Blastopirellula sediminis: one gene and its partner. The protein of the gene in region 2 interacts with the protein of the main gene of each other region in a pairwise test. Links are inferred from orthologs where the notes say so. Each region holds a gene or a part of one and is shown on either strand. Other genes may lie near its edges. The genes, in order: LOC68_RS06350 and dps.

Evidence for each region.
Region 1: the proteins of dps (region 2) and LOC68_RS06350 interact in binary tests that used the Escherichia coli proteins (3 or more experiments, as listed by UniProt). The link is inferred for Blastopirellula sediminis from one-to-one orthologs.

What each region holds. Positions count from the first base shown.
Region 1 is NZ_JAJKFT010000004.1:638,600-649,360, reverse strand. The notes cover bases 8,083-10,761. They hold LOC68_RS06350 (ATP-dependent Clp protease adaptor ClpS), read left to right. Parts: upstream 8,083-9,083; coding sequence 9,084-9,440; downstream 9,441-10,761. Other genes in these bases: aroA (3-phosphoshikimate 1-carboxyvinyltransferase), read right to left, coding at 9,472-10,755; LOC68_RS06355 (hypothetical protein), read left to right, coding at 8,235-8,819. Also shown: RluA family pseudouridine synthase, read right to left, coding at 1-569; BON domain-containing protein, read right to left, coding at 680-940; Gfo/Idh/MocA family protein, read right to left, coding at 1,149-2,636; SDR family NAD(P)-dependent oxidoreductase, read right to left, coding at 2,770-3,561; GTPase HflX, read right to left, coding at 3,564-4,889; LysR family transcriptional regulator, read right to left, coding at 5,015-5,902; ankyrin repeat domain-containing protein, read left to right, coding at 6,125-6,703; sugar phosphate isomerase/epimerase family protein, read left to right, coding at 6,896-7,795. UniProt on the Escherichia coli protein: Involved in the modulation of the specificity of the ClpAP-mediated ATP-dependent protein degradation.
Region 2 is NZ_JAJKFT010000010.1:3,493,910-3,504,785, forward strand. The notes cover bases 4,747-7,540. They hold dps (DNA starvation/stationary phase protection protein Dps), read right to left. Parts: upstream 6,493-7,540; coding sequence 6,001-6,492; downstream 4,747-6,000. Other genes in these bases: LOC68_RS25825 (tetratricopeptide repeat protein), read right to left, coding at 4,747-5,671; LOC68_RS25830 (hypothetical protein), read right to left, coding at 5,795-5,950; LOC68_RS25840 (baeRF7 domain-containing protein), read left to right, coding at 6,810-7,540. Outside these bases: c-type cytochrome domain-containing protein, read left to right, coding at 1-838; dolichyl-phosphate beta-glucosyltransferase, read right to left, coding at 869-1,729; glycosyltransferase family 39 protein, read right to left, coding at 1,760-3,292; hypothetical protein, read right to left, coding at 3,425-3,757; hypothetical protein, read right to left, coding at 3,842-4,399; more of tetratricopeptide repeat protein, read right to left, coding at 4,517-4,746; more of baeRF7 domain-containing protein, read left to right, coding at 7,541-8,006; porin, read right to left, coding at 8,016-9,503; OprO/OprP family phosphate-selective porin, read right to left, coding at 9,785-10,876.

The DNA of each region.
Region 1 (10,761 bases), on a different replicon or contig from region 2:
CCGAACCCGATCGTGCTGCCGTAGAGTTCGTCTCCCAGAATCGGATAGCCGTGCGCGGCGCACTGCACGCGGATCTGATGGTAGCGGCCGGTGTCGAGCTCGATCTGAAGCCAGGCGCCCTGCTCTGTCCGCTGCAGCACTTCGTACGTAAGTCGCGCCCAACGTGCGTCGGGATCGGACTCCGCGGTGATCTCTCCTTTTGCGACGTCCGGAATCTTGCGGATCGGATCTTCCCAGACGCCGCGGTCCGCTTCCGGCTGCCCGGCGACCATCGCCCAATAGACCTTCCGCACCAGGCGGGTTTCAAACTGCTGCGAGATCCGCCGCGCCGCACGCACATGCCGCGCAAACGCCAACACGCCGGAGACAGGACGATCCAATCGATGGGGGACGCCCAGATAGACGTTCCCCGTTTTCTCTTCCCGCCGCTTGATGAACGCTTTGATCCGCGACTCAAGACTATCGATGTGCGGGGGCGCTTGGGTCAAAAGCCCAGCCGGCTTGGCGACGCAGAAACAGGGGCCCTGCTGGTACAGAATATCGATACCGGGCGAGACGGATTCGTTCATCCGGCCATTATAGCGAACCGACGCCGGATCACGTCAGACGCCTCCACACTAGCCCGCAGCGCAAGCAAGGGAATGCGGCTAACCATCGCCAGCGGCGAAGAGTCGCTCGACTAGCAGGAGTGAGCGACTTCGATGTAGTCCGAAACGCGGCGAACCGTCGCCAGGCGCGAGACCAATTGCACGGCGGTCAGTTTCAGCGAGTCGGTCGGGACCGTGCCGCAGAGGACCACTTCGCCGTCACAAGCGGCGCAGTACAGACGCGACAGTTCCGTCCGACCGCTCGCATCCAGCATTTGCCGGACGGCCGTCGTAAGAATGGCGTCGGAAGAGGCGCGGCGATCTTCGCCGGCGGTAATTTCTAAATCCGTCATCAGAGCGTTCATTGGAAGACTTCCTGATCCAATTTGCATAAGGGGTTTTTCTCTTTTCTCTATAAATTACGTCCCGAATTCGAACGCTGGATGAATTGAGTAAGAACTTTTGAAGTATTCCGTCGCTTTGCCGGACGGAAAAAACAAAAACGCCGGCGAGCGAGCGCCGGCGTTTTCGGTTGTAACGAATCTGCAGCAGGAGAGGGTCTTAGACCTTCCCTTCGGCCGGAACTTCGTACGGCTTGCGATATTCGCGGGTCAACAGGTTGTTGGCCGCTTCGTTGCCGGTAAAGGTTTCGGCCTTGCCGTCCATCTTCAGGTTCGGGCCAATTTTGACCTTGTCTTTCACCAAGTCGACCTTGTTGTCCTTCAGGTGCTCGGTGAAACGATCGAGCGTCGCTTTGACGTTTTCGGTCGTTTCGATCGCTTCCAGACGTTCCAGGCATTCGCCGGCCGAAACGGATTCGCCCAACAGGTACGAAATGTTGCCGGTGTGGCACAAGGCGCTGGAGAGGTGACCTTCGACGATGTGGCCGTTCAGGCTATCGGCGTTGCGCGAGCGAACCGCACTGATGAAGTTGTCATAGTGGTGCTGGTCGCCGCCGCCGCTGAATTCCTTGATCTTGTTGCCATCTTTGTCGAAAGCGACGCCGCCGTTGTACGACGGAATCACGACGTAGCCGTCCGAACCTTCGAAGATGACGCCGATCGCCGAACCCTTGTAGTTCTTGCTGCTGGCCGGCAACGACTTGTCGTAAACCAGACCGCGAACTTCAAACACCAGCGACGCGTCGCCGTAGTTGTGAATGATCACTTGCGTGTTCGGCGTGGTGCCGGCGTCTTCGTAGCCGTAGCGACCGCCGTAGCTGATCACCTGCGAGCTCAGTTCGTCGACGCCAAGCCCCCAACGTGCGATGTCCATCTGGTGGATGCCTTGGTTGCCAAGGTCGCCGTTACCGTACGGCCATTGCCAGTGCCAATCGTAGTGGAACTTCTTGCGAGTCACCGGACCCATCGGAGCCGGACCCGCCCAGAGATCGTAGTCGACCGACGCCGGAACCGGGTAATCGCCGACCGGACCGATCGAAGGACGCGGCTTGTAGCAGAGACCGCGAGCGACGTTGATCTTACCGATGCCGCCGTTCTTCACGAAATCGATCACGTCGATCATGCCCGGGTTCGAGCGGCTTTGCGTACCGGCCTGGCAGATCTTGTTGTACTTGGCGGCCGCTTCAACGATGCGGCGACCTTCGCTCACATTGTGGCTGACCGGTTTTTCGACGTAGACGTCTTTGCCGGCTTGCAGCGCCCAAATCGCGGCCAGAGCGTGCCAGTGATTCGGCGTGGCGATCGTGATGATGTCGACGCTGTCGTCTTCCAACACCTTACGAATGTCGGTCGCGATCTTCGGCTTTTTGCCTTGCTTGTCGGCGACTTGCTGAGCGCGACGTTCCGCCACGTCGGTATCGCAATCGCAGATGTAGACGTATTCGGTGTCTTTACGATTCAGCATACCGCCGACGTGCGACATACCACGGCCATTCACGCCGACCGTGCAGACGCGCAGTTTTTCGTTCGGGCTGCTGCTCTGTTTCGTTTCTTCCGCCATCAGCGGAGCAGCGGCATTGGCCGCAACAGCGGCAGCCGTTGCGAACATCGATTGTTCCAAGAATTGACGACGAGACTTCAAAGTCATGTGGCGCTCCGTTTAGGCGGGTAAAAAGATTGCGCGTAAGGTAGGAATAAGTGCGAAAGCACTACCGCAATGATAAACGATCTCGGCTCAATTGGAAATCATTACGCCAAGACTTTTTTCCTGACGCCAGTGGTCAGCGGTCGAATCCGAAGCGGGCGACCAGCCAATCCGACAAGGTCGGCGCTAATCGATCGAGCCAGACCAAGCCCTTACCGCCGAGGCTGAGAATCACCTCATGCTTGCCGGATTGAACCGCCTTAATCGCAGCTCTGGCTACCGCAGCAGAGGTCATCGCCCCCTTCCCTTTCGCCGGCTGACGCCCCGACTTTTCGATCACGGCGGACGAAAACTCACTTTCCGTCGTACTGGGACTGACCAGGATCATGTCGATACCTTCGCTAGCGAGTTCTGCCCGCAGGGCGTCGCTGAACCCGTGGATCGCAAACTTGCTGGCGCAGTACTCGCTTTTGGCGGGCACAGCTCGATGGGCGAGGATCGAAGAAACGTTGCAGATGGCCGGCGTTCTCCCCTGACGCAGCGCCGGAATCGCCTCGCGAATCAGTTCGACCGGCGCAAAGAAATTGACTTCCATGACTGTGCGGAGTCGCTCGGACGATCCATCGGCAAACGGACCAAGCGCCCCGATGCCAGCGTTGTTGATCAGCAAATCGAGTCCGCCAAAGCGTTCGCACGCGGTCTGCACCAGTTGCGTGCGGAGCTGCGAATCGCAAACGTCGCCGGGAACGACGACCAATCGATCGGGCGCGGCGGCTTCACTGGCCAACGCTTGCAAGCGATCTTCTCGCCGCGCGGTCGCCACTACTTTGGCGCCGGCGGCGATTAGTTGCAGCGTCAGCTCTCGCCCGATTCCGCTCGAAGCGCCGGTAACGATGGCACGCAGGTCGCGTAACTGCCGACGCCCCATCGTCAGGCGACTTCTTCGATCGAATCTTCGCCAACCGCCGTTGCGGTCGGGACATGATCCGTAATCACCGTGTCCGCGTCATCGATCCGTCCCAGGAAGTGGGCCGGCAAGCGGCAATGAATCCGGACGCGCGTCTCGCTGTAAGTCTTCGAGATGACTTCGCCATGCGCGGCCAGATAGGCCATCAACTTGCCGTTGTCGATGTTGGTCTCGACGTCGACGTCACGGAAGCTCCGGCTGAGCGCGTCGCTGACGGCGAGCGCGAATTTCTCGCGACCTTCGCCGGTCTTCGCACTGATCAGCAGCGCGTCGGGATGACGCTCCAGCAGCATGTCGAGTCGACGACGATCTTCAACCGCGTCGATCTTGTTCAGCACGAGAAGCATATCCTTTTCTTCGATGCCGATTTCGGCCAACACTTCATAGACCGCCCGAATCTGGTTCTCAACGTCGGAACTGCTCGCGTCAGCGACATGCAGCAGCGCGTCGGCCTGACGCGCTTCTTCAAGCGTCGCCTTAAAGCTGGCGATCAAACGGTGAGGCAAATCGCGGATGAAACCGACCGTATCGCTTAGCAGCACCGGTCCCCAGTGCGGGAGATACCAACGACGCGTGCGGGTATCGAGCGTTGCGAACAGCTTGTCCTCGGCCAACACCTGCGCGTCGGTCAGAAAGTTCATCAGCGTGCTCTTGCCGGCGTTCGTATAGCCGACGATCGAAATCGTGATCACGTCGCGACGCGATGCAACTTCTCGTTCGCGGCGACCTTGAACTTTCGCCAGGTCGTCTTTGAGATCTTTGATCCGCTTCTCCACCAAGCGACGGTCGACTTCCAATTGCTTTTCGCCCGGACCACGCATACCGACGCCCATCTTGATGCGGTCCAAGTGGCTCCACATCCGCTTAAGTCGCGGCAGCGAATACTCCAACTGCGCCAGTTCGACGGCGAGACGCGATTCGTAGGTGCGCGCATGCGTCGCAAAGATGTCGAGGATCAACTCCGTCCGATCGATCACCTTCAGACCGGTCCCCTGTTCCAGGTTGCGGGTCTGAGCGGGAGAGAGTTCGTTGTCGAAGATGATCACGTCGGCGCCAGAAGCTTCGGCGCACAACTTCAACTCTTCGACTTTCCCCGAACCGAGATAGCTCGCCGTCTCCGGCTTGTCGCGCCGCTGCGTCATTCTCCCGACGACTTCGGTGCCGGCCGTAGTGGCCAACCCTTCCAGTTCGTCGAGAGGATCGTCGCTCACAACCGTTTCTGGCAGGATGACTTTGACCAATACCGATTTTTCTTCGGCAACGCTTTGTTTCCGTTCTCGTTGAGTCACGCGGCCTCGTATTTACCTATGGTTGGGTGAAAGAATCGCTTCTGTCATTATCTTAGCCCGACGCGCGAAACCTCCAATAGTCTTGCGCGGCGGAACAGGTGAGACGCTCGCCCCCCGAATTAGGTTCACGCCGCTTCGGCGGAACGAAATTTTCGGGTTACCGCCTTAAACCGTTCTACCAAGCGACTTTGAAACCGGTAGGGATTCCAGGCCATCGCAATCGTCCGGACCGGCTTCGGGGAACTGAGCGAACTATAAGTCCTCCGCGGGTCATGATCCAGACGGCGGGCCATCTCCGGAACCATCGAAACCCCATGCCCCAGCGCGACCAGTTCCTGCACGGTCGCCAATTGGCTGGTTTTCTCGATCGAAACGGGGTGGAACGACTTCTGCCGGCAGAACGAAACGATGTTGTCCGATAAGCAGTGCGCCTCGTCCAGCAAGATAAAGGGATAAGGACGAACGTCGGCGATCGTGATCCGTTTCTTGCTCGTCAGTGGATGCCCGGCCGGCATCGCCAGAAACAGCTCTTCGTCAAACAGGCTTTCGACCTCGATATGTTGCATCGAAACCGGCAGCGCCAACAGCGCCACGTCGATCTCTCCCTGGCCGAGTCTTTGCAGCAATTTTTCGGTAACTTCTTCCTGGACGGTTAGGGTCGCTTCGGGAGAAGACTCGGCGAACGACTGCAGCAGCCCCGGCAGGAAGTAAGGAGCGATCGTCGGGATGGCGCCGACTCGAATGCGCCCGGTCCGACCGTCGTCGGTGATTTCGGACTTCGTATCTTCGATCAGCGAGAGGATCTGTTCGGCGCGTGATTGAAGCAGCCGTCCCGCTTCGGTCAGAACGACCGATCGGGTCTGACGCTCAAAAACCGGCTGGCCCAACTCTTCTTCCAACTTGCCGATCGAACGGCTGAGCGCCGGCTGCGACACGAGCAAATCTTCCGCCGCCCGGGTGAAGTTCTTCCACTCGGCTACTTTCAAGAAGTAACGCAACTGACTGATTTCCATCGCCGCCTCCCCAGGAGAATCAATAACCGATACGCATTGTATATATCGCGATAATGCATTGGAAGCATGATGCATTTAGGGCGAAAATGATTAGCAGTGAGGACGGCGGCGTCTCGCCGCAAGAGAATAGGGTGGGAAAGGCGCTTCGTCCGCGTCGTCTGACCGGACGAAGCGCCCCTATTTCTCCTCCTCGCCAGCAGCCCCCTACTGGAGTCGCCCGACATGCTGATGTTCCTTCGCTTCGCCGCCCAGTTTGCGATTTGCGCCGCGCTGCTCGCCATCGTCGGAATGGCTGGCCTGTTTGCGATGACGCCCCCAGTCGAATCTCCCCCGCTCGTCAGTTCGGCCGGCGTGCCCCTCGACAAGGAAGCGTCGGCCCAACTGATCGATGAGATATTTCAGGCGGTGCGCGACGATGACGCCGCCAAGGTGCGGCAGTTTCTGACCGACGGCCATTCCCCCAACGTCCGGAGCCCGCGCGGCGATACGCTGCTGATCGTCGCCGCCTACCGCGACAGCGGTGATGTGGTCGCCGAACTGTTAAAGACGGACGGGGTCGACTTGGACGCACAAAACCGCGCCGGACTGACCGCGGTCTCCGGCGCTGCGTTCAAAGGACATGACGAGACGCTCAAGGCGTTGATCAGCGCCGGAGCGAACGTCAACTCGACCAGCCCCACGCAGCAGACGGCGATCATGTTCGCCAAGATGGCGGGAAAGACCAGCACGGTGAAGATCCTAGAAGAGGCGGGCGCACGCGAGTCGAGCGGCAGCGCGCCAGCGTCGCCAGCAGCCAAATAGGGGGCGAAGGCGGAGCTCGCCGCCCTTGCAAGGCGATCGGAGTCGGGTCGTGCCGATAATGCCGCGGAGAAATAGCCTTCGCGGGCGTGCGTTCGTTGTGTGCCGTATTTTCCCGGGATATATTTGAGTTACGTCACGAATCCCGTGAAAACCCCACGATAGTAACGCACTCCATCAGAGGACTCCTCACGCATGACCCATTTTGATCGCCGCTCGTTTCTGAAACTGTCGGCCGCCGCCGCTGGCGCCTTCGCTCTGCCGACCGCGTCGCTATTTGCCGACGACGCCAAAGCTCCTTTCAAAATCTCGCTCGCCCAATGGTCGCTCCACAAAGCGCTGAAGGGCAACAAACTCGATAACCTCGACTTCGCCAAAGTCGCCAAAGAAGAGTGCGGCATCGAAGCGATCGAATACGTCAACCAATTCTTCGCCAACAAAGCCAAGGACGAAAAGTACCTGGGCGAAATGATCACCCGCAGCGACGATCTGGGCGTGAAACGCCTGCTGATCATGATTGACGGCGAAGGCCCGCTCGGCGCCAGCGACGACGCCAAACGAACCCAAGCGGTCGAAAACCACTACAAGTGGGTCGAAGCGGCCAAGTTCCTCGGCTGCCACTCGATTCGCGTCAACGCCCAGACCGACGCCAAGTACGAAGAAGGCCAGAAGCTGGCCGCCGACGGTCTCCGCCGCCTGAGCGAATTCGCCAAGCCGTACGACATCAACGTGATCGTCGAAAACCATGGCGGTCTGTCGTCGAACGGCGAATGGCTCGCCGGCGTGATGAAGACGGTCGACCTGCCGAACTGCGGCACCCTGCCCGACTTCGGCAACTTCCATGACTATGACCGCTACAAAGGGGTCGACGAAACGATGCCGTTCGCCAAGGCGGTCAGCGCCAAGAGCCACGACTTCGACGCGGACGGGAACGAAACCCGCACCGACTACTTCAAGATGATGGAAATCGTCGTCAAGAAGCATGGCTATCATGGCTATGTCGGCGTTGAATACGAAGGTAGCAAGCTACCGGAAGTCGAAGGGATCGTCGCGACCCGCAAGCTTCTGGAACGTTGCGCCGAGAAGCTCGGCTAAGCCGAAACCTGCTAGCAAGCGCCACGCGTTGAGCCATAACTGAAACGCATGGCTCAAGCGACGCCAGAAATCCGCCATGCTCAGAAGACATGGCACACGCCCGGCCCGGTTTGAACCTGGCCGGGCTTTTTCGTGCGCAAAACGGCCATTCGGGAAACTTTTTGAACTATTTTCGACAAAATTGGCGGTTTGGAGGCGGACACTCTCCACGATGTGAAAACCGAAGCTGCCTAAAACTTGTGCAACTCACCTCGTGCCCAAAAAAGTGGCGCGACTGCCGCCAAAAGATGCATGCACTGCTGTCAGCTGTAAGTGCTTGCATTGCAATCATTTCGATGCTGCTCTTGACTCGATGGCAAGGATTCTGGGATACCCTTTACCGTCGCGTTCACGGTGAAGGACTGAACGCCAATTTCCAATCGAAAGGAAGGAGCCCGAAATGCCCGATTTCCACCAGCACGGCAGCACGTTCGCCAACACGAGCCAGCCGCAAACCGGTTATGCCCAGAACAACCCGTACGCCGCGGCCCCGCAGCGACTGAGCCAGCCGGCCCCGATGCCGACCTCGCCGCTGTCGCAAGGCCCGACCACGCCGACCACCGCCGGCCCGACCACCTCGGTCGCCACGATGGCTCCGCAAGCTCCGGTCGCCGAAAAGAAGCAGGAAGCCCTGCGAGTCGCTCGCGACCTGTTCCGTCAATCGCCGGACTGGGTCACCTTCTTCCGCGAGATCCTCGGCGTCGAAGGGGTCGTCCGTCGCTTGTTCAACGTGCCGGAACAACTGACCGACTTTGAGAAATGCGAAGAGTACGGCGAGATCCAGTTGATGATCGCCAAGCTGCGTGAACGGACCAGCCCGCAGGCCGAATCGAAAGAGCCGACCCGCGTGATCACCGTTCGCCTGCCGAAGAGCCTGCACGAGTCGCTCCGCGTCGAAGCCCACACGCGTCGCACCAGCATGAACAAGCTCTGCATCTCCAAGTTGCTTCAGGTCGTCGACGATTCGATGATTCCGAACGACTAACCCAAATCAGCTCCTTCCGCACCGATCGCTCGAGTACGCCACGGGCGGCGATTTATTGGCACGGACGCCAACCGAGTTTTGATCGGGGAAGATCTGACGGGCTCGCACCTTTCGGGAAATACTCGCGCCAGCGGCGGACAAGTCGGTCCGCTGCGGCGCGATTTCCTGTAGGCCGCCGGGCGAGAAAAAAATTGACAAACCGGTTTCCCCCGCGATAACCAAAAGGGATCGACTTTTGTCCCCCAGGGTGGGAGAAACGAAAACATGGCGAAACAAGATTCGGCGGTGGTAGACGCCCCCGCGACGCAATCCGACACCAAGACCGACACGCGCGACCAGACGAAGCGTCAGCCGCCGTACGCCGTGATCTTGCATAACGACGACATCAACACGTTTGACTTCGTCATCGAGACGCTCCGCAAGATCTTCGGCTATGAGCTGGAAAAGTGCATCCAGCTAACGATCAATGTTCACAATCAAGGCCGCGGCCCCATCTGGAGCGGCGCCCTCGAAGTCGCCGAACTGAAGGCGGACCAGATCCGCTCGTGCGGCGCCGATCCGCAGATGAAGAGCCAGGGCGCCCTCCCGCTGCGAGTGACGCTCGAACCGCTGCCCCAATAGGGCGGCTCTTCTGAAGAAACCGGGCGCGGCGTTACTGGAAGTTGACGCCGGCCAGCCGCGCCAGGTCCGCAAAGTAATGCGGGTACGTCTTGTTGGTGCAGCCGGGATTCATGATAACGACTCCCGGTTGACGCAGCCCGACCAAAGCCAGGCTCATCGCCATCCGGTGATCGTTGTACGTTTCGATCTCGGCGCCTTGCAGCTTGCCGGGGATGATCGTCAGGCCATCTTCCAACTCTTCGACGATGGCGCCCAGCTTTCGCAGCTCATGAGCAAGGTCGCCGATCCGATCGGTTTCCTTGTGGCGATTGTGGGCGACGCCGGTCACGGTCGTCGGCCCATCTGCAAAAAGGGCGACGGCGGCGAGCGTTTGCACCGTGTCGCTGATCGCATTCATGTCGACGCAGATGCCGTGCATCCGGCTGCCGACCACCTTGATCGAGTCGGTCCCATATTCGACCTGGCAGCCCATCTGCTCGAGACATTCGCAGAAAGCGACGTCTCCCTGGAGCGCATCGCGCGAGAGCCCTTCGACCGTAACGCTGCCGCCGGTGATCGCGGCCGCTCCCCAAAAGTAACTTGCGGCCGATGCGTCGGGCTCGATCGCGTAGCGTCGTCCGACGTACTTGCCTGGCGGAATGACCAGCTTCGTCAAATCGCCGGCGTCGACCGTCACGCCAAAGTCGCTCATCACGGCGGCGGTCATGTGGACGTACGGCTTCGAGACCAATTCCCCCACCACTTCCAACGTCACGCCGTTCTTCGCGTAAGGCGCCGCCATCATCAAGCCGCTCAGGTATTGGCTGCTGATGTCTCCGGCGATCTTGGCGACGCCCCCAACCAGGCCGCTCGTCTCGACCACCACCGGCGGACAACCGTTGCCGGTTTCGCTAATGCAAGTGACGCCGAGCTCGCCGAGCGTATCAAGCAAGTCCTTGATCGGGCGTTCGCGCATCCGCGGAATGCCGTCGAGTCGATACTTGCCGTCGCCGGTCGCGACCATCGCCGTCAGAAACCGAATCGTCGTTCCGCTGTTGGCGACGAACAGATCGGCTTCGCTCACCGGAATCGCGCCGCCGCATCCCGTGACCCGAATCACCTTGGCGTGGGGATCATGTTGGACGTCGATCCCGAGCCGGCAAAGGCTCTCGATCATCACATGCGTGTCTTCGCTCTCCAAGGCGCCGGTCAAAACCGAGGTCCCCTCGGCAAGGGCTGCGATCACCAGCGCCCGATTCGTCAGACTCTTCGATCCGGGGGGAAGGATCGATCCCAGAATCGGCGGCGCGGGGGTAATCTCAATTCGACTGGTCACGGTCAA
Region 2 (10,876 bases):
CAAGTTCGACGGCGATGCACCGACTTCGTCGATCCAGCGAATCGCCGCCTACGCGTTCGCCAAGAATGCGACGCATGACGAACTGGCGAAGACTCGGGAAGCTTCGAGCAAGTCGAAGATTCAGCTCGGGCTTCCCGGCGTCGCAATGTCGACCTCGGATCGCAAGGACCTCTTTGTGATGGGCGCCTTGGGACAAGACGCGAACGATGAGTTCGCTGATCAGGCCGAAAAGGTGGCCGACGACGTCCGCCGCATTTTGAAGGCTCCGTCAGGGCAACCGCTGGTCAAAGGTCGCATCACCCTCTTCCTGGTGAAAGCGAAGTATGACTACAACGAATTCAGTAAGATGGTCGAACGTCGCGACGTTCCGCCGCAATGGCAAGGGCACTACTGGTACGATGTGACCGACGCGTACGGCATGGTGCAGTTGCCGGCCAATGACGCGTTTAGCCTTGATGCGATGTTCGCTCAGGTGATTGCGAGCAATTATGTGGCCAGTCTCGACGCTCCTGATTGGTTCGCCGATGGCGTCGGCCGGGTGGTCGCTTCGCGCGTCTCCGGTAAAGATCCGCGCGTCGTCGACTGGGGGAACCAACTGCAATCGGCAGTCGGCGCGATGAAGAAGCCGGAAGACTTCGTCGAGATGAAGCTCGCGCCCGATCAGAACGGCGTCGTCAGCTACGCGTTCCTGAAATCGCTGATGGGAAAGAGTCAGCAGTTTGATGCACTGATGCAGGCCCTGCGAAAAGGAACGCCGTTTGAACCTGCGTTTGCCGCCGCTTATGGTAAGCCGCCGGCGGATGTCGCCAAGGCGTGGGTCGCATCGGGCGGTCGTTAAGCGACCGACTCGCAAAGTAGAGTTTTGGAATCAAGCCGTCGCTTTATGCGGCGGCTTGGTTTTTGCGCGGACGTTATGCGGCGCGGGAGGCCACGGGCTGGAAGCCTCGGCGGCGGTCTCCATCTCCTGTGCGACACGGTCTTTCCATCGACTCGACAAAAAGTATTCGCGATAGATCAGCGCCAGATCGCCGATCGCCAGCAGGAAATGTCGCGCCTTCAGTTTCGAGCCGGGGATCTCACGCCATGACTCCAGCGGCAGTTCGTAGATCGAACTGCGAGCCGCCTGACGATCGCCGGCGACGCGGAGTCGGGCGAAGACTTCCACGTCAAAGATCCAGCGTGACAGAAAGGGAGTCGCGAACAGGAAGCGGGCCAGATCGTTGTTGCGGATCAGCTTGGCGCCGCATTGCGTGTCGGCGATTGAGATGCCGAGCAGCGTCGAAGCGACGCGAGCGAATCCGCTGCCGATGAAACGACGAATCGGTTTGCGCTCGATCACGTGTCCTGCCAGCGGTAAACGAACGCCGATCGCCATCTGCATCTCGGGGCGACGCGTGAGGGCGTCTTGTAAACGGCGACATTCGGCGAGCGGCGTCGCCAGGTCAGCGTCGAGAAAGCCGACGTACTCGGCGTCCTGCTCGAGCGCTTGAAGCATGCCGATGCGAACCGCTTCCGCCTTCCCTTGGTTCTGCGGCAGGTCGATCGCAGCGAAGCGTTCCGGCTGACGATCGGCGAACTGATGCAAAAGTTCGCTCGTTCCGTCGCGGCTGCCGTCGTTGACGAACAGAAAGTCAATGTCCGGATTGGCGGCGGCGAACGCGGCGAATGCCGCGAGATCGATGCGATCCGCTTCGTTGTAGCACGGGATGACGAATAGGGACTTCGGCACGCGTTCAGTCAGCAATCTAGGGGAATGTCGTTAACGCCGAGTCGGCACGTCAGGGGCGGCGGTTTGAATTGCGGTCTGCGGCTGAACGACCGCGATGCCGATTTTCAGCGGCGGTCGATCGTGGTTCTTGGTCCATGCGAATTCCAGCGGCTGCAGGATTTCGGCGTTGGGATACTGCCGTTTGAGTTGCAGTTCGTAGTCCTTGTCGGCGGTCGCCATCTCCCAGACGATGACGCCTCCTTCGCTCTTCCAAGCGTCACGCTCGGTCCAGGTGGGGAGGTCATGATCGAGTTCGGCCGAGATCGACGGCCGCTCGGGATGGTAGACGTTGACGTTGGCGGCCAGCCACCAATCGCCGCCGAGGTTTTCCAGCGGTTCGTCGCTCCGCTCGCTCCACGCCTCTTCCACTTCAGCGGCCAGTTGTTCGCCCGGATAGTCGACCCGCAGCGGCAGGTTGACCATGCCGTCGCCAATCACGTTGCGGACTCCCAGTCCCAGCGCGAAGCAAATTCCGGCCACGGCCGAAGCGTAGACGGTGCGGCGAACGAGCGCCGGATCAACGCGAAATTCAAACCACGCGAAGAGTAAAACGCCGACGAACGTAAACATCGACGCTCCCCACATGCTGCGGAGGTGAGCGCCGGTCAAAAGCGAAAAGCCGAGGGCGAGCAAGAGCGGGCCAAGGACGATCCAAGTGAGATAACTGCGGGTGAACCGCGCCGCTTCGTCGACTGTTCGAAACTTCCAGCGCCAGCCGAGCAGGATCGTCGCCAGGATCATCGTGACGGCGATCGCGCCAAGTTGCGAGCCGAGGAATTCGGCCGGATGCGCTACGTGCGAAAGCAACGAATGCGTCGCCGACGACCGGGCCGCTATGTAGCGGAGCGTCGCGAAGTCGTTGGAAACGAGCCACCAAAGATGCGGCGCCGCCAAGGTCAAGGAAACGCCGGTCAAAACGTACGGCCCTGCCGTTTTCCAGCAGGCGCGAGCCCGCGAATTGACGAACGAGAAGAGGAGCGTCGCCGCCAGCAACAGCGCCGCGTCATACTTCGAAAGCACCGCCGCCGCCAGAAAGAGTCCGGCTGCAGCCCAATCGCGGATGCGCCCGCGCGCGATTCCGTAGTAGGCGAACAGGATGAACAAAGCCCAGCAGGCCTTGGCCATGATGTTGTTGTTGAACTCCGGCGTCGTGCAGTTGTAGTAGACGCTTCCTTCTAATACGACGGTTGCGGCCAAGGCGATTCCGGGAGAAAGGAACTCGCGCCCCAGTTTCCAAGCCGCCCAAAAACAGGCGACGATACAGACTTGGCTCAGCAAATAGGTCGACCAGACAGGATCGCCAGGCAGGTACGAGGCCGCTTCGGCCGCCCAAGCGGGAAGCGGCGGGTGTTTGGCATAGCCCCACTGCCACTCATGCCCCCAATTGAGCATCTCGACGTTATCGAGCGGTCCGTTCGCTTGCGTGAGGAAAGGGACGGCGGTCCAAAGGAGCAAGTGACCGATGGCGAACGCCCAGAACCACCGCGCGGAAAAGTCGGATTGGTTCGTGTCGGGGGCGTTCATCGTGACAAGCCGGAATCGTGCGTTGGCGAAGGCCCCGAGGGGGGCCGTGTTCTATATTTCGCCTACTTTTAGAGAGAAAGCACGAATTACGCCAGATCAATTTGACTGCAAGCTAGCGGCGTCCACCCCTAGCTACAGCAGTCCCCAGCCGGGGAGCACATAGAAAATGCAGATGAGCAGCGCCGCGACGACCAACACCACACTGCCAATCTGGTAGAGGATGATGTTGAGCAGATTGCTGGCCCCCGATCCAGCGTTGAAGCCACGCTGGCAATGTCGGCAAACGGCGTGATTTAGCAGCCAGGGGCCGACGAAACCTCCCCAATGCGTGAAGACGGGGCGTTCAAAGTCGGACTGGCCGCAGTAGGGACAGATGCCGGGGCCGCGAACTTCGTATTCGTTCGACGGCGCGACCGGCGATTGAAACGGATTCTCGAGCGAATTGTCGGTTGGACGTTGGCTCATGGCGCTGTGCGGCGAAGTTGATGAGCGGCCAAAGAAAACGGCCCGCTAAGGGGCCGTTTTGTGGTCGCGACGCATCACCTGGTTTTAGTGGTGATGGTGGTGATCTTCGATCTTTCCTTTGAGTTCTTTCCCATCGACGTCAAAGACGACGACTGCATCGACTTCTTCCGAAGTCAGAATCGTGGCGGCCAGCGGATCGGTCAGAACGAACTTGGCGGACGTCTCGGCGCCTTCGGCGCGTTCCGCTTTGGCGGCGACTTCCTTGGTTTCTCCGCCGGTGGTCAGTTTGACCGTGATCGCTTCGGCGGCGATCGGGGCTTCTTTCTTCGCGTCGGCGTCAAGCACGTAGAAGGTGATCATCTTCTCGGCGTCCTCGGCCTGCTTCCCTTCCGGGTGAACCCATTCCAAGTGATATGGGCCCCCTTCGAGCTCAACGATATGACCGCCATTGGGGCCAATTTCGCCGTGATCGTGTCCGGCATGTTCGTCGTGATCGTGGTCATGGTCGCCATGATCATGATCGTGGTCGTGATCATGGTCGCCAGAATCGGCCGGTTTCGACGACGTGCAGCCGATCGACATCGTCGCACTGAAGCCGCAAAGGGCGGTCGCCAACAGGAGCCCGGTCAGGGTAATACGCATGAGTTGTGTTTCCTTGGAGCAGAAGAATTCGGCGTCGGGAAATGGCTAAATGCAATTGAATTTCATCTAGGATACCGAATTCTCCGCCGCGATAAAGATGACTCTTGCGGCTGGGGACTATAAATCGATTCCGCCAGGCGCCGCGGCGGCCGGTGCTTGTTCCCTCAGGAACGGAGCCAGATACGAATCGTCGGCGCCGGACAAACGGGACCGCGCGGCGGCGAAGTACTTCCGCGCCGTTTCGACCTGCCCGTCCAGATAGAGGACGATACCGACGTCGAACAGGTTGTCGGAGCTTGTCGGATCGTTGATCGTTCGGCGGGCGATCCCTTCCAACAGGGCGTTTTTCGCCAGCGGATTGCCGGCGTACAGTTCTTCCAGGTTAAAGCTGGTGGTGAAGATGTACTGGGGATCGAGTTGCATGCCGCGTTGGAACGACTCGGCCCCTTCTTCCATGCGGCCGGTCGCCAGATAGCCAAGTCCGAGTCGGAACTGCGGAGCCGCCAAGTCGGGCGCTGCGGCGACGGCGTCGCGATACTTCGCCATCGCTTCATGAAATCTCTGCTCTTTGAACAGCCGATCGCCGAACGCAACGTACCGCGATGCTCGTTCGCGAGCGGCGGGTTGCGAAGGCTCCGGAATGCCCGGCTCCTTCCGTTCCCCCAGCGCAACGCGCAGCATGTCTGGCGTCAGCGTCGGATAGGTTGGATTCGGCAAGTCGGTCAAGTTTTGCGAGAGGAGCGGTCCCATCGCGAAGTCGCGCGGAAGGCCGTAAAACTGCTTTATCGCTTGAGGTCCCCAGCGCAGTTCCGCCGGTTCGTGCGGCGGCAGGAAGTACTCAGTGTACTGAGCGCTGGGGTTGTAGTAGACGCCGTACGGCTGCCAGTAATTGGAAGCGTAGACGGTCGACTGGTAGTAATTGGGCGACCAGCCATAGCCCGGCGTGATGCCGCCGTAGGCCGGAAAGAATCCGCCGTAGAAGTTATAGACGCCGCCGTTACCGGGCCAGAAGCCGGAGCCGCCCCAACCGCCCCAGCCATTATTCCATCCGCCGTTCCAACCTCCGCCGCTCCAACCGCGATTCCAGTTGCCGCCGCCGTTCCAACCGTGGGAATGATGGCTATGGGAACCGCTGCTAAAGCTGTTGAAGGTGGGATGGTTGTTGTATTTGCCGTTGGGGGTGCCGCGAAGATCTTGGGCGATTACCGAGCCTGGCAGGCCGATAACGGCCAGGACGATCATGGTTAGCCAAGAGGCTCGGTTGCTCTTCATCTTGTTCCCTTCCGCCATGGGAGTCACAGAAAGCGGACGATCCGCCTTCTGATATTATCCAGACAACGGAAGTCTACGACAAGCAAAATCGCTAGTTCCGTGGCGCCAAAAGGGGCGTCGGCGCTACTCGTCCGTGTTCTCAATGCCGGCTTCGGCGCCGGCGACGCCCTCCTCTTGCTCCATCGCATACTCGTAAACGAGTCCCCAAGCTTCCAGCTCGGTCATTTCATATTCATCCGCCAATTCGGCGGCCAGTTCAGCCAGATCAATGGTGGTCATCTTTAGGGTTCCTTCAAAAATCGAGGGGTGAATGAAAGTTCCGGCCGCTGTTAGGGAGCGGCGTCGGCAGCTTGCGACTCAAGCATCCACAGTTGTTTTTCGAGCGTCCGGCAGATGCCGATCAACAAGTCCTGGCTGATCAGATCGTCGTCGCCGATCGCATCGATTCGCAGACGGAGCGAGGTCGAGCAAGTCGACATCTGATCCGAGATCAGGCGGATCGCGTCTTGCACGCTGACGATTCCGGCTGGGAATGGTTCGAGTTCGGTCGACGCGGCGACCGTACTGGCGCGACCGTCGGCCGCGACGCCAAGGGCGGCGATTCGTTCCGCGATCTCGTCGCTGACGACTCGAGCGGCGTCGATGATTTCATCGAGGTGAAGATGAACGGCGCGGAAGCCGAGCCCGCGTAGGTTCCAGTGCGCTTGTTTCGCCTGTAGGGCCAAATCGATCTGATCAATCAGCGAACTTTGCAACTGATGCGCGACTTGGTCGCGCGTTTCGGTCGGCAAGATTTCTCGTTGTGTTGCGGTGATTCCCATGGTCTTGCTCCTGGGTTGGGTAAATGATTTACGAAGGGGATATACAACGCTTAACGCAGCATGCGTGCCGAACGTGGAGAAACTGATCGCCAAGGCCGCAGGAAACGCAAAATCCCGTCGCTTCGGCGCTTTCTGCGATCGGCCGCAGCTGATGCGATATCGGCGAACTCTGGTTGCGGATCGACCACCAGGGCCGCACTCCGGCCAGTTTTCGACTTGAAATTACCGAGCTATCACTACTTGCGCCGCATGGCATAGCGATTGCTGGGTAGTCAGGGGCATGCGAACTTCCCCACTCGGAACATGGAGAATAGGCGATGTATTCTTTCAGCGTGGAAGACTTGCGACTGCTAGTCGACAATGACGCTCAACCTTGCGTATCCCTCTTTATGCCGGCCCATGTAGCGGGGAAAGATACGCACCAAGATCCAATCCAGCTGGCGACGCTGTTGAAAAAGGCCTGCGCTCGCCTGAAGGCGGCCGGTCACCCGGCCGAGGTCATCCAGAAGATGTTGGAACCTGCTTGGGGGATCACGCGGAATCGCGAAGCGGACGATTGGCGGCACATGGACGAAGGGTTCGCTTACTTCGCCAGCCCGACGATGCATCGCGCGATTCGCTTGCCGTTTCATGTCGAACCGGCGGTCCATCTGGCCGATCGTTTTCATATTCGCCCACTCACTTGTTGGATGTGTCAACCGCTCGACTTCGCCCTGCTGGTGATCAGCCAAAACGAGATTCGCTTCTTTGAAGGGGATCAATACGAGATGCGGCATGTCGACGTCGCCGATTTACCGAGCGATCTGCGGAGCGCACTTCAGGTCGACGAGTGGACCGACACGCTGCGGTTTCATGGACATGGTCCGCGCGCCGGCGAGACGATCTTTCATGGACAAGTCGCCGGTAGTGCGGCCGACCTGAAATCGGAGCTGACTCGCTTTTTTCAGCGCGTCGCACGACCGTTGGAGTCGCATCTGGCCAACTGCGACAAGCCGTTGATCTTTGCCGGCGTCGACTATCTGTTTCCGATGTTCCGCGACGCGTTTCGGAGCGACGCCCTGTGGGAAGAGCACCTTTCAGGAAACTTCGATCACGCGACGCCGCAACAACTGCACGAGCAAGTAACGCCGCTGCTGACCGAACGGGCCAGCCAGGTGCGCCGCTCGGCGGTGGAGCAAATGAGCCGACTGCGCGGCGTCTCCCGCGCTTCGGTCGACGCGAAGGAGACGTTGATCGCCGCGATGATGGATGGCGTTGACGTGTTGTTTCTGACGCGCGGAGCGAAGGCGCACGGCATCGTTGACGAAGAGAACGAACGGATCGTGCTGACCCGCACTGAAGGTGACGAAGACCTGTTGAACTACGCCGCTGTTCGGACTCTCTCCTCGGGAGGTTCCGTCTACACGCTGGAAGCGGACGACATGCCCGACGGGGCTCAGGTCGCCGCGACGTTTCGTTTTCCGATTCCCGATGCGATCTACGATACCGACCTCTTTATCAAGTCGACCCCCTAGATCGACCGACTAGAACTCGGCTTGCAGCTGACTGCGGAATAGGATGCCGTCATCGCCGACCAGGATGCCGCTCGAGGTATTGTTGAGCGGGCTGCCGTTGACCTTTGTCACGTCGAACGAGATTTTCAGATGCCGCGTGTCGCACGGATAGATGCTGACGCCGGCCCCGTATTCGTCGCAGTTGCCGTAGAGTCCGGTGACGTACGAGTAGCGAATGTTAGCGTCTAACCTCTCTGGGATCAGGAAGTATCCCCCTTCGACGAAGTAACCATGCTGATAGAGATTGTCGACCGGCAGCGGGCCGTTCGCTTTCAGGTTCTCGATCCAGCGCATGTAGAACTCGGCGTCGAAGCTCCAACCGTTCCATTTCGCCCCGAAGTCCATCGCATACAGGTAGACCGAAAATTCGGAGAGAGTCACGCCTGGCGCGAGCGCTCCGATCTCCGTCATCCGGGTGCCGTCGGTCAGGCGAATGAAATCGGATTCGCCGATTGGTTGCCCAATGGTGATGCCGGAGTTCGGGGCGTAGACGAAAGAGTGCCCGAGTCGCACTAGCGGCGTCTGAGTATGACTATAGTCGGTTATGGACAAGCCATAGTCGCCAAACGGATCCCAATAGCTGGTCGCGGCGAAGGCGAGCTTCGAGTCGATGGAGGACGGATCGGTGGTTTGCGTTCGATAACCGTCTCCCAGCATCACTTCCAGGAATCCGTTTTCGCCCAGTTTGGTCTCGCCGAATACTCCGACCGAGCGATCGGGACGGAAGAAGTCGGTCGCCATGGGACGATCGATCAGACGGCAGTTTCTTGAGCTAAGGAGCCATTGGCGGCACGCGGCGACCTTCCGTTTGCCAAAGTAAGCCTTCTGCCCTTCGCCAAACTCCCACGCCCACCAGTAGTAGAAGAAGTCGACCAGGTCGGCGCCGTCGGTGTCGCCGTCCATCAAGATGTAGTAGGTAAGCCGCTTGTCGATCGCATAGCCGCTGAGATGCAGCCGCGCTCGCTCCACTTCAAACTCATTGCGATTACGGATGGGGCGAGTGACGCCGGCGTTGTCGGTCCAGGTTTCGGCGTCGCGAGCGAAACCGACATAGCGGAACTGCCCCCACCCGCCGAACTTGACTTCGTAGGGGTTCTCGTCGGGATCGAACGGACGGACGACGAAGCCGTCGTCGTAGGTCACGTACCACTTCATGACATGCTCGGTCGGCGGCTGAGCGCCTTCGCAACATGAGGACCCAGGCACATCGCAGACGACTGGCAAGCGGCGAAGTTCTCCGCCGTCGTCGCAATAGCTGGGGGCGATTGGAATCGGACCGTAGACCGGCTGCTGATCGAGTCGCAGGCGTAACTGTTGCAGTTCCGCTTCTTGAGCGGCGACCCGCGCGTGCAACTCGGCGAGTGGGTCAGGGAGCGGCGTTTGTGCAACGGCTGTCGGCACTGCTAGCGCAGCAGCCCACAGCAGCACGAATGCCGTCATCCTTGACAGCCGGGTCATGGTTTCCGATCCCTGGAGACCAACAATGTTCTGGAAAGTCGATGTTGCGACGTTGAGTTAGATCGACGCTTGCACCTCCTTTGAAAACGGCAATTCGGAAGAGATTCTGAGGCGACTCGCTCGATATGGCGAAATATTCCGATTACGGGACCTGCGGTTCTTCGCCAGTTTTCGCCGTTCGCCATGGTTCTCAAACTTGCCCAGCGCACAAAAAAAGAGACGCGATGGCTCGCGTCTCTTTTGGAGGAATCAACTGGGAAAGGTCGAAACCGGAGTTCGGTTTAGTACTCGGCTTGGAACTGGGTGCGGAACAGGAGACCGTCATCGCCGACCAGAATGCCGCTCGACGTGTTGTTCAGCGGGCTGCCGTTGACCTTGGTGACGTCGAACGTCAGCTTCAGGTTACGCGTGTCGCACGGGTAAAGGTTGAAGCCGGCTGCGTACTCGTCGCGATTTCCGTAGTAACCGCTGACGTACGAGTAGCGAAGGTTGAAGTCGAGCTTCTTCGGAACGATGAAGTAGCCCCCTTCGACGAAGTAGCCGTGCTGGTAAAGGTTCTCGACCGGCAACGCTCCGTTGGCTTGCAGGTTTTGAATCCAACGCATGTAGTACTCCGCGTCGAAGCTGAAGCCGCGCCACATGTAGGCGAAGTCCATCGTGTAAAGGTAAACGTCGAATTCCGAGAGGGTCACGCCTGGCGCCAGCGCTCCGGCCGAGGTCAGTCGCGTACCGTCGCTCAAGCGAATGAAATCGGACTCGTCGAGCGGCGTTCCGGTGGGACTGCCTGCGTTCGGCGAGTAGACGAATGAGTGGCCGATTCGCATCAACGGATCGCAGGTCCAGTCGTAGTCGGTCAGCTTCGAGCCGAAGTCGCCGAACGGATCCCAGTAGTTGGTCGCGGCGAAGGTCAACTTGTCGTCGATGGCGGACGGAGGAACATTCTCGGTTCGATAGCCATCGCCGATCATCGCCTCGAAGTAGCCGTTTTCGCCCACCTTCGTCGCCCCGAAGATCCCGACGGTACGGCCCGGTCGGAAAAAGTCGGCCGCCATCGGGCGGTCGGCCAGACGCGTATGCTTGGCGCTCAGGATCCACTGGCGACTGCCGGGGACTTTGCGTTTGCCGAGGAAGACTTGTTGGTCGTCGTTGAATTCCCAAGCCCACCAGTAGTCGAAAAAGTCGACGGTGTCGGCGCCGTCGGTGTCGCCGTCAAGCTGAATGAAATAGCTCAACCGCGGATCGATCGCATAGCCGCTGATTTGGAGACGAGCTCGTTCGACTTCAAATTCATTCCGATTGCGGATCGGTCGCGTGACGCCGGCGTTGTCGGTCCAGCTATCCTCTTCGCGAGCGAAACCGTTGTAACGCAACTG